Regions from separate parts of the Shinella sp. S4-D37 genome, predicted to be linked through region 3. Evidence: predicted binding sites of a transcription regulator. Region 3 holds the regulator's gene; each other region holds the start of a gene.

What was found. The regulator LexA, encoded in region 3, represses DNA repair genes until DNA is damaged. The targets are predictions, from matches to a motif close to TGTTCNNNNTGTGTTCNG.
Region 1: a site for LexA is predicted at 2,089-2,106, ahead of AB3G45_RS21085 (energy-coupling factor ABC transporter ATP-binding protein). Genes of this name have one in related genera too.
Region 2: a site for LexA is predicted at 1,475-1,492, ahead of parE (DNA topoisomerase IV subunit B). Genes of this name have one in related genera too.

The regions. Positions count from the first base shown of each region.
Region 1 covers NZ_JBFNXL010000005.1:2,773,304-2,776,559, reverse strand. The annotation lists gene AB3G45_RS21100 (class I adenylate-forming enzyme family protein) at 1-95, opposite strand, end outside; gene AB3G45_RS21095 (biotin transporter BioY) at 100-663, opposite strand; gene AB3G45_RS21090 (energy-coupling factor transporter transmembrane protein EcfT) at 700-1,305, opposite strand; gene AB3G45_RS21085 (energy-coupling factor ABC transporter ATP-binding protein) at 1,299-1,979, opposite strand; gene AB3G45_RS21080 (winged helix-turn-helix domain-containing protein) at 2,124-3,256, shown strand, end outside.
Region 2 covers NZ_JBFNXL010000005.1:1,687,296-1,690,551, forward strand. The annotation lists gene parE (DNA topoisomerase IV subunit B) at 1-1,437, opposite strand, end outside; gene AB3G45_RS15600 (alpha/beta hydrolase) at 1,691-2,575, shown strand; gene AB3G45_RS15605 (hypothetical protein) at 2,580-3,176, opposite strand; gene AB3G45_RS15610 (caspase family protein) at 3,190-3,256, opposite strand, start outside.
Region 3 covers NZ_JBFNXL010000005.1:1,853,959-1,857,214, forward strand. The annotation lists gene glp (gephyrin-like molybdotransferase Glp) at 1-1,040, shown strand, start outside; gene lexA (transcriptional repressor LexA) at 1,139-1,861, shown strand; gene AB3G45_RS16420 (ComEC/Rec2 family competence protein) at 1,855-3,256, opposite strand, start outside.

The DNA of each region.
Region 1 (3,256 bases), 920 kb from region 3:
AGCGCGGCGTAGGAAAGAACCCGGTCCTCCAGGTGGAAGGCCGGGTTCCCCGGGCGTTCGGCGGCGTGCCGTTCGAGGGCGCCGGAAAGCGGCATCGGCTCAGGCGCGCTGCGGCAGCAGCGGATAGCCGGCAAGCACCGCGCGGCCGGCCAGCATGGCGATGAAGGCCTTGATGAGGTCGCCGGGCATGAAGACGAGGGCGGCGAGTGTCGTTTCGAGGAAGGCCTTGCCGCTCATATAGGCGAGCCACGGAATGCCGAAGAGGTAGACGACCAGGATGCCGCCGACGACTGCGGCGCTCAGGAACGTGAGGAACTGCGCCAGCTCGGCCTGGTCCTCCTTCACGAAGCGCTGGGCGATCAGGCCGCAGACATAGGCGCCGGGAACGAAGCCGACGAGATAGCCGGCCGTCGGGCCGGCGAAGACCGCAAGGCCGCCGCGCCCGCCCGACAGAACCGGCAGGCCGATGGCCACCAGCAGCAGCACGAGCAGCACGGCGGCCGCGCCGCGCCTTGCGCCGAGAATGCAGCCGGCCAGCATGACGCCGAGCGACTGCGCGGTGATCGGCACCGGAATGAAGCCGAGCGTGACGGGCGGCAGCAGGCCCAGCACCACGATGATCGCGGCGAAGAGGGCGACGAGGACGATGTCTCTGGTGGTCATGTCGGGTTTCCCGGTGGACAAAATTGGGTCGAATGCTTAGTGCCGCCGAAAGCCGCGCGCGTCAATCGCCATGGCGATCGTGTCGGCGTCCTTCAGCGTCAGGATGATGAGCGGCACGAGCGTGGTCATCGGCCGCACAGGCAGGCCGCGGGCCCGGTGGGCATCGGCTATCTCGCCGTAGCGCGCGAAGATCTCCGGCACGAAGCGTATGACGAGGCCGACCGCAAGACTCACGTCGGCCGCGCGCACGAAGCCGAATCGTTCGAGCGGCGTCAGGAGCCGGGTGATCTCGTCCATGAAGGCGGAGATCGCGGTCGTGGCGGTGACGGCGGCGGCGATGAGAACCAGCGCGCCGAGCCGGCAGAAGACGACCAGCGCCTCGTGCAGCGAGTGGAAGGCATAGTTCGCGGCCGCCACGAGCAGCACGGTGAAAAGCACGAAGCGCACGCGCCGGAAGGCCTCGCCGGGGCCGATGCCGGTCGAAAGATAGAGGACGGCGGAAAGCCCGAGCGCCGGCACGAGGATGCGCAGGTCCGAAACGAGGAAGAGCCCGATCGCGGCGGTAAAGAGCAGGGCCAGCTTGCCGCGCACGGGCATCCGGTGCAGCGGCGAGGAGCCCTCGATGTCGAGCCCGTTCAGCATGCCGCGATCTCCCGGTAGGCGCTAATCGCCTCCGCCGGCCGGCCGTCGGCCGCAAGCCGGCCCTCGTGGAACACCAGCACCCGGTCGAAACCGTCGAGCAGCGCGAGGTCGTGCGTGATGACGAGCACCTGTTCGGTGAGGTCCGCCACCGTGCGCTCGATGAGCGCGCGGTTCTTCAGGTCGAGCTGGTTGGTCGGCTCGTCGAGGATCAGGAGGTCCGGGCCGGTGACGAGCACGCTGGCGATCGCCCCGAGCTGCGTCTCGCCGCCGGAAAGCTCGTGCACGCGCCGCCGGGCGAGGTGGGATATGCCGAATCGCGCGAGCACCGCCTCGGTCCGCTCGGCGATCTCCGCCTTGCCGAAGCCGCGGTTCTTGAGGCCGAAGGCGATGTCCTCGGCCAGGATCGGCAGGATCATCTGGTGCTGCGGGTTCTGGAAGATGAAGCCGGTTTTCCCGCGCGCGGCGGTCTCGTCCTTCACGGTGTCGAGCCCGTCGACCGTCACCGTGCCGCCCGTCGGCTTGACGAGGCCGTTGATCAGCCGCGCCATGGTGGTCTTGCCCGAGCCGTTGAGCCCGACCACGCCGATGCGCCGTTCGCCGAGCGCAAGCGTCAGCGGGTGCAGCGCGGCGCGTCCGGCATAGGTCACCGTGGCGGCGGAGAAGACGATATCCAAAAGCGGGATCCCGTTTCGTGATGGTGGGGGAGCTATAGGCAATTCTACCGCATGTGCGAAGAGGTTTTCACGGGAACGCGCCTTCTTCCCGGGATAAGTCGGAAACGGGTGGAACAAACCGGGAATATGTGCCTATCATCATTCATGACGATTCTCCTCTCCAACGCCGAGGCCCGGCGTATCTTCCTCGCGCGGCAGGGCCTCAGCGCGCCGCCCGGGCGCCTCCTCGGCAAGGCGGACCTGCTGGCCCTCATCCACGACATCGGCTTCGTGCAGGTCGACAGCATCGCCACGGTGGAGCGTGCGCATCACCAGATCCTGTTCTCGCGCAACCAGACCTACAAGCGCGAGCACCTGGCGGCGCTGCTGGAGGAGGACGGCGAGCTCTTCGAGCACTGGACGCACGACGCCTCCATCATCCCGAGCGCCTTCTTCCGCTACTGGAAGCACCGGTTCCGCCGCAAGGAGGCCTCGATCGCCGAGCGCTGGCGCAAATGGCAGGGGGAGGGCTTCGACAAGGCCTTCGACGAGACCTATGCGCGCATCGCCTCCGGCGGCGCCGTGCTGTCGCGCGACCTGAAGGCCGACGACCACAAGTCGGGCGGCTGGTGGAACTGGCATCCGAACAAGACGGCGCTGGAATATCTCTGGCACACCGGTAAGCTGGCCATCGCCCGGCGCGAGAATTTCCAGAAGGTCTACGATCTCGCCGAGCGGGTCGTGCCGCCCCACCATCACGAGCCCGCCGTCGAGCACGATGCCTTCATCGACTGGGCCTGCCGCAGCGCGCTGGAGCGGCTGGGCTTTGCCACCCATGGCGAGATCGCCGCCTTCTGGGCGCTGATCACGCCGGAGGAGGCGAAGGCCTGGGTCGAGGCGCACCGCGCGGAACTGCGCCCCGTCCTGGTCGCGCCTTCGGACGGCGGCAAGCCGCGCGCCTCGCACGCCTTCGCCGATTTTCCGGCCTGCCTCGGCGACGTGCCCGAGCCGCCCGCCCGCCTGCGCGTGCTCTCGCCCTTCGATCCGCTGATCCGCGACCGCAACCGCACCGAACGGCTGTTCGGCTATTTCTACCGCATCGAGATCTTCGTGCCGGAGCCCAAGCGGCAATACGGCTACTACGTCTTCCCGCTGCTGGAGGGGGATCGCCTCGTCGGCCGCATCGACATGAAGGCCGACCGCAAGGCCGGCACGCTCGACGTCAAGCGGCTATGGTGGGAACCGAAGGTCCGCGCCTCCGCCGGCCGGCAGGAGAAGTTGGAGGCGGAGCTGGCGCG
Region 2 (3,256 bases), 170 kb from region 3:
CGCCTGGTTGGCACGGTTGCGCGCCTGCTTGGCCGAGCCGCCGGCCGAATCGCCCTCCACGATGAAGAGTTCGGCGCCGTCGGCGGAATTCTGCGAGCAGTCCGCGAGCTTGCCCGGCAGGCGCAGCTTGCGCACGGCGGTCTTGCGGCTGACTTCCTTTTCCTTGCGGCGGCGCAGGCGCTCTTCGGCGCGCTCGATCACCCAGTCGAGCAGTTTTGCGGCTTCGCCCGGATTGTCGGCGAGATAGTGGTCGAAGGGGTCGCGCAGCGCGTTCTCGACGATGCGCTGGGCCTCGACGCTGGCGAGCTTGTCCTTCGTCTGGCCGACGAATTCCGGTTCGCGGATGAAGACGGAGAGCATGCCGACGGCCGAGATCATCACGTCGTCGGTGGTGATGGCGGCGGCGCGCTTGTTCTGCGTCAGCTCGGCATAGTTCTTCAGGCCCTTGGTGAGGGCGATGCGAAGGCCGGCCTCATGCGTGCCGCCGTCGGCCGTCGGGATGGTGTTGCAATAGGAGTGGATCAGCGAATCGCCGCCGTACCAGGTGACGGCCCATTCCAGCGAGCCGTGGCCGCCCGACTTCTCGCTCTTGCCGGCAAAAATCTCGCGGGTGACGGTATAGTCCTTGCCGAGCGTCGCCTGGAGATAGTCCTTGAGGCCGCCGGGGAAGTGGAAGACGGCCTTTTCCGGCGTTTCGGAGCCTTCGGGCAGCAGCGAGGGATCGCAGCTCCAGCGGATCTCGACGCCGCCGAAGAGATAGGCCTTGGAACGAGCCATGCGGAAGACGCGGCCCGGATCGAAACGCGCATGCGCGCCGAAAATCTCCGGGTCGGGATGGAAGCGCACCTTCGTGCCGCGCCGGTTGTGCACGTCGCCGAGTTCTTCTAGGCCCCCGACCGGCTTGCCGCGCGAAAAGCGCTGGCGGTAGAGCTTCTTGTTGCGGGCGACCTCGACCTCCAGATGGTCGGAGAGGGCGTTGACGACCGAGACGCCGACGCCGTGCAGGCCCCCCGAGGTCTCGTAGGCCTTGCCGTCGAACTTGCCGCCGGCGTGCAGCACGGTGAGGATGACCTCCAGCGTGGATTTTCCCGGCATCTGCGGGTGGTTCTCCACCGGGATGCCGCGGCCGTTGTCGGTGACGGTCAGGTAGCCCTCGGCGTCGAGATTGACCTCGATGAAATTGGCATGGCCGGCGACGGCCTCGTCCATCGAGTTGTCGATGACCTCGGCGAAGAGGTGGTGCAGCGCCTTCTCGTCCGTGCCGCCGATATACATGCCGGGGCGCAAGCGGACCGGTTCGAGCCCTTCCAGCACGCGGATCGCCGAGGCGTCGTAGCCGCCGGTGCCCTCGCTCGGCGGCGCGGGACGCGCCTCGCGGGCAGGGGCGGCTGCCGCTGCGGGCTTTTCGACCCGTGGCGCGACGGGCTGGGAAGGCATGTGGGCGAAGAGGTCGTTGCTGTCGTCTTGCATGGGCCGTTCAGATTTTGTTCCGTTTGCCGGTTTCCCGCCGGTCCGTGGCGGATCGGGGTCGGGCGCAGAAGAGGTGGTTACGCGAATCACTTGCGATCCTGCCAGATTCCGCGGGCTTTCGCGATTCCGGGACGGCGCGCCGCCGCGCCTATCGCTGCCTGAGGATTGCGTTGCGGGCGGGCGGATGGCAAGTATCGCAGCCTTCAGGGAGCCACAGTTCATGCGCCAGTCCACAGTTCATTGCCTTTCCCGGCTGTTTCTGGCCGCGGTGCTCGCGTGTTGCATGGCCGGCGAGGCGGCGGCGCTGAGCCTGAAGCCCTGGAAGGACGACCTGTTCGGCTACGGCACGGTGGTGGAGACGAGCGACGACGGGGCGCTGCGCGTCGTCGACTACCAGGAGATGCGCGACATCAACGGCCGCGACCAGGTGCCGGAGCGCCGGGTGAAATCGGCCTATGTCTCGACGGCGGTGAAGAAGGCGCAGAAGAACGCGGCGATCGGAACGCCGGCCGGGCCGATCGACGTCGCGATGACCGGCAAGGCGGAGGGCGCGGCCTTCACCGTCATCTTCATCCACGGCCGCGGCGGCGACCGGCGGCTCGGCAACAACGACTGGAACTTCGGCGGCAACTTCAACCGGCTGAAGAACCTCGCGGCGCAGAACGGCGGCGTCTATTACGCGCCGAGCGTGCCCTCCTTCGACGACAAGGGCGCGGCCCGCGTTGCCGGCCTCATCCTGACGGCCAAGGCGCTGTCGCCGCAGGCGCCGGTCATCCTCGCCTGCGCCTCGATGGGCAGCTTCATCTGCGCCCGCGTGGCGCGCGATCCGGCGGCGGTGAAGAGCCTTGCCGGCATGGTGCTGATGGGCGGGGCGGCGGACGGGGACTATGCGAAGACGGCCGCCTTCAAGGCGAGGCTGCCGGTCTTCTTCACCCACGGCGACAGCGACGGCGTCTATGCCGCCAACGACCAGATCGCGGTGTTCCGCAAGCTGCGCAAGGCCGGCGTGCCGGCGCGCTTCGTGCTGTTCCAGACCGGCGGCCACGGCACGCCCGTGCGCATGACCGACTGGCGCGAGACGCTGAACTGGCTGTTTTCGCAGTAGACATTCAGGCCGAGCGCAGCAGCACCTTGGTCGAGCCGACGGCGGCGGCGATCTTCTGATAATGGGCCGAGCGCTTTTCCGAGTTCTCGCCGGCGCGCAGCAATTGCGTGGTCGCCTCCTCGATGACGCGGCTCGCCTGCTGCATCGCCTGGTTCAGCTTCTCCTGCTTGATGGCGGTGTAGACCTTGGCCTCGCGCAGCCGCGCGTTGCGCCGCGAGCGCTGTTTCTTCACCCTTGTATCGGCATTGGCGGACTGGATGGTGCCGAGCCGGCTTGCCGCGCGGCCGACGATCTGCCGCGCCTGGGCATAGGCCGGGCCCTGCGGGATGCGGCGCGCGATGTCGAGCATGCGCTGGCGCAGGCAGTCGATGCGGTAGACCCGGTCGTAGCTGCCGCATTCGGAGCGCGCGGCGGCGAGATTGGCGATGATGGCGTTGGTGACGAAATCGCTCGGCGTCGTCTCGCCTTCCGTGCGCGAATCGCTCGCGCCGTGGCTGGGATTGTCGGTGGACTGGCCGTAGCCGTCGGAAACGCCGGTGAGGGCGAGCGCGGCGGTGAGGACCGCGGCGTAAAGGCCTTGCATCCGTCTGGTCGAAAACATGAGATCCCCCTTGCTACTGCGTCTGGCCGAAGGCGATGCGCATGCTGCGCTGCGTGCCCGCGCCGATGTCGCCGTCGATG
Region 3 (3,256 bases):
CGGATATCGCCGCGCTCGGCTCGATCCTGACCGTTGCAGGCATGTCTTCCGCCGGCCACGCCTTCGAAGGCACCGCCGGTCCCGGCGAGGCCGTGCGCATCTTCACCGGCGCCCCGCTGCCGGCCTTCGCCGATACCGTGCTCCTGCAGGAAGACGCCGCGGTGCTGGAGGACGGCCGCATCCGCACCACCTTCCTCACGCCGAAGGGCCGCCACATCCGCCCGCGAGGCCAGGATTTTTCCGAAGGCGAGGTCGTCCTGAAAGCCGGCGACATGCTCGATGCCGGCCGCCTGACGGTCGCGGCGGCCATGAACCATGCGGCGCTGTCCGTCTATGCCCGCCCACGCATTGCCGTGCTCGCCACCGGCGACGAACTCGTGCCGCCCGGCACGCCGCCGGGAACCAGCCAGATCATCGCCTCCAACACGTACGGCGTCGCGGCCCTCGCCCGTGCGGCCGGCGCGCAGGTGATCGACCTCGGGATCGTCGCGGACGACAAGGAGGCGATGCTTCAGGCCGTGCGCCGGGCGCTGTCGCTCGATATCGATGGGCTCGTCACGCTCGGCGGCGCCTCCGTCGGGGACTTCGACCTCGTGCAGCCCGTGCTCGGCGAGGCCGGCATGGAGCTCGACTTCTGGCGCATCGCCATGCGCCCGGGAAAGCCGCTGATGGTCGGCCGCCTCGGCGCCGTGCACGTCATGGGCCTGCCCGGCAATCCCGTCTCGAGTCTCGTCTGCTCCCACCTCTTCCTCGTTCCCCTCGTGCGCCGCCTCGCGCACCTGCCGGCGGTAAGCCGCGAGTATCCGGCAATCGCCGCCGTGCCCCTCAAGGAAAACGACCATCGGCAGGACTATGTGCGCGCACGCCTTGCCCGTGGCCCCGCCGGCGACCTCATGGTCACGCCACTGGACAAGCAGGATTCTTCCATGATGAAGGCTTTCGCGGCCTCCGAAGGCCTCCTCATCCGCCCGCCGCACGCGCCCGCGATCCCCGCGGGCGCGCCCTGCACTGTGCTTCTCCTGCGCGAACCCTCCGCCTGAACAGTATTATTATTGTTTCAGCAACCCCTTGCGGAACACATATGGAACAGATAGTGTCCGTTCTGGATTTGTTTCACTCGATTCTCGGTGGAGGGGCCATGCTCACGCGGAAACAACAGGAACTTCTCCTGTTCATTCATGAACGGATGAAGGAGTCCGGCATTCCTCCCTCGTTCGACGAGATGAAGGATGCGCTGGATCTCGCGTCCAAGTCGGGCATCCACCGCCTCATCACGGCGCTGGAGGAGCGCGGCTTCATCCGGCGCCTGCCGAACCGGGCCCGCGCGCTGGAGGTGATCAAGCTTCCCGAAGCCTATAGCCAGAGCCTGCAGCCGCGCCGCGGCTTTTCGCCGGCCGTCATCGAGGGCAGCCGCGGCAAGCAGCCGCCAGCCGTCGCCGCCCCGCCGCAGCGCACGCCCGTTGCGGAGATTTCCTCCTCCGTCTCCGTTCCGGTCATGGGCCGCATCGCCGCCGGCGTGCCGATCTCCGCCATCCAGAACAACACCCACGACATCACCGTGCCGGCCGAGATGATCGGCAACGGCGATCACTATGCGCTGGAGGTCAAGGGCGATTCGATGATCGAGGCCGGCATCCTCGACGGCGACACGGTGATCATCCGCACGGCCAGCAGCGCCAATCCCGGCGAGATCATCGTCGCCCTCGTCGACGAGGAGGAGGCGACGCTCAAGCGCTTCCGCCGCAAGGGTGCCTCCATCGCGCTCGAAGCGGCAAACCCCGCCTACGAGACCCGCATCTTCGGGCCGGACCGGGTGAAGATCCAGGGCAAGCTGGTCGGCCTCATCCGCCGCTATCATTGATCCTTCGGCGGATCGAAGCTGCCGGTGCGCCAGTCATAGGTGCGGTGGCGGGTCCAGGGCCGGTCGAGGCTTTCCACGGCGGGCGTCATGTGTGCCTCTGAAAAGGTGCCGGAAGCCCCTTCGGCCGCCGGCCGGATTTCGAGGGCACCGGTTCGCCTGAGGTGACGCGCCGTCACCAGGCGGGCGCCGGAGCGGCAGGCTTCCAGCCGCAGGGCAAAGGGCACGACGACGAGGTCCGCGGCATCGCAGGCCGTCCCCAGGAAGGCGACGTCGTCCAGGGTGACGACCCGCCAGCCGCTCGGCGAGACGGCGGCGCAGAATGCCTTCGCCTCGCAGACGAAACTTCCGCCCGTCCGGGCTGCCGCGAGCGCCCACGCCATGGCCTCCTTCGCCTTCTGCCGGTCGGCCTTGCGGCGCGGCGGTTTCCCGCTTGCCGCAGTATCATCCGTTTCCTCCAGGGTCAGGCCCTCGCTCCTGCGCGTTTGCGGTTTTGCAAGATCGCCGAGCCGCAAGGCCCGCCGCCACTGGGAATAGATGAAGTCGGAGGGCCTTGCACGGTTCGTCGCGACGGTTTCGCCGCGCAGGATGGCGACCAGGCGGCCGTCCTCCGATACCAGCATTTCCGGCCTGGCGCCCGCGGCGGGAAGGCAGGCGATCGCAAGGCCGAGGGCGGCAAGCAGCGTTCCGGCATGGCGCAGCCGCGTGCGCAGGATGCAGACGAGCCCGCCGCCGAGGCCGATCAGCAGGAAGGCGGCGGGCGGGATGCGGCCGGTGACGATCTCGCCCTTCCAGCCCGCGACCCACATCGAAAGCGCGATCATCCACTCGATGCCCTTGCCCATGATCGCGAAGGGCACGGCGTCGAGCCCGAAGGGCATCAGCAGCACCGCGACAAGGCCGAAGGGCATGACGACGGCGCTGATGACGGGCATGGCGAGCAGGTTGCCGGCAAGCCCATAGGCCGGGATGCGATGGAAATGGCCGACGGAATAGACCAGCGTCGAGACCCCGCCGATCAGCGAGGACAGCATGAGCCCGCCTAGGAAGCGCCCCAGCGCGCCGCCGAACAGTTTGAAGCGCCCTTCCCCGCCCTCCCGCCGCACCGGACGCTCGCGCCAGGCGGCATAGCCGGCGACGAGGCCGAGCGTCGCCGCATAGGACATCTGGAAGCCCGGATTGGTGACGGCGGAGGGGGTGACGGCGAGGATGACGATCGCCGACAGCGCCACGTTGCGCAGGCTGATCGCGGCGCGGCCGAACAGCACCGCCACCAGCATGATGCAGATCATGATCCAGGAGCGCACGGCGGAGATCGCGCCGCCGGAGACGAGGATGTAGAGCGTCACCATGACGAGCGCGCCGGCGGCGGCGATCTTCTTGGCGGGATAGCGCTCG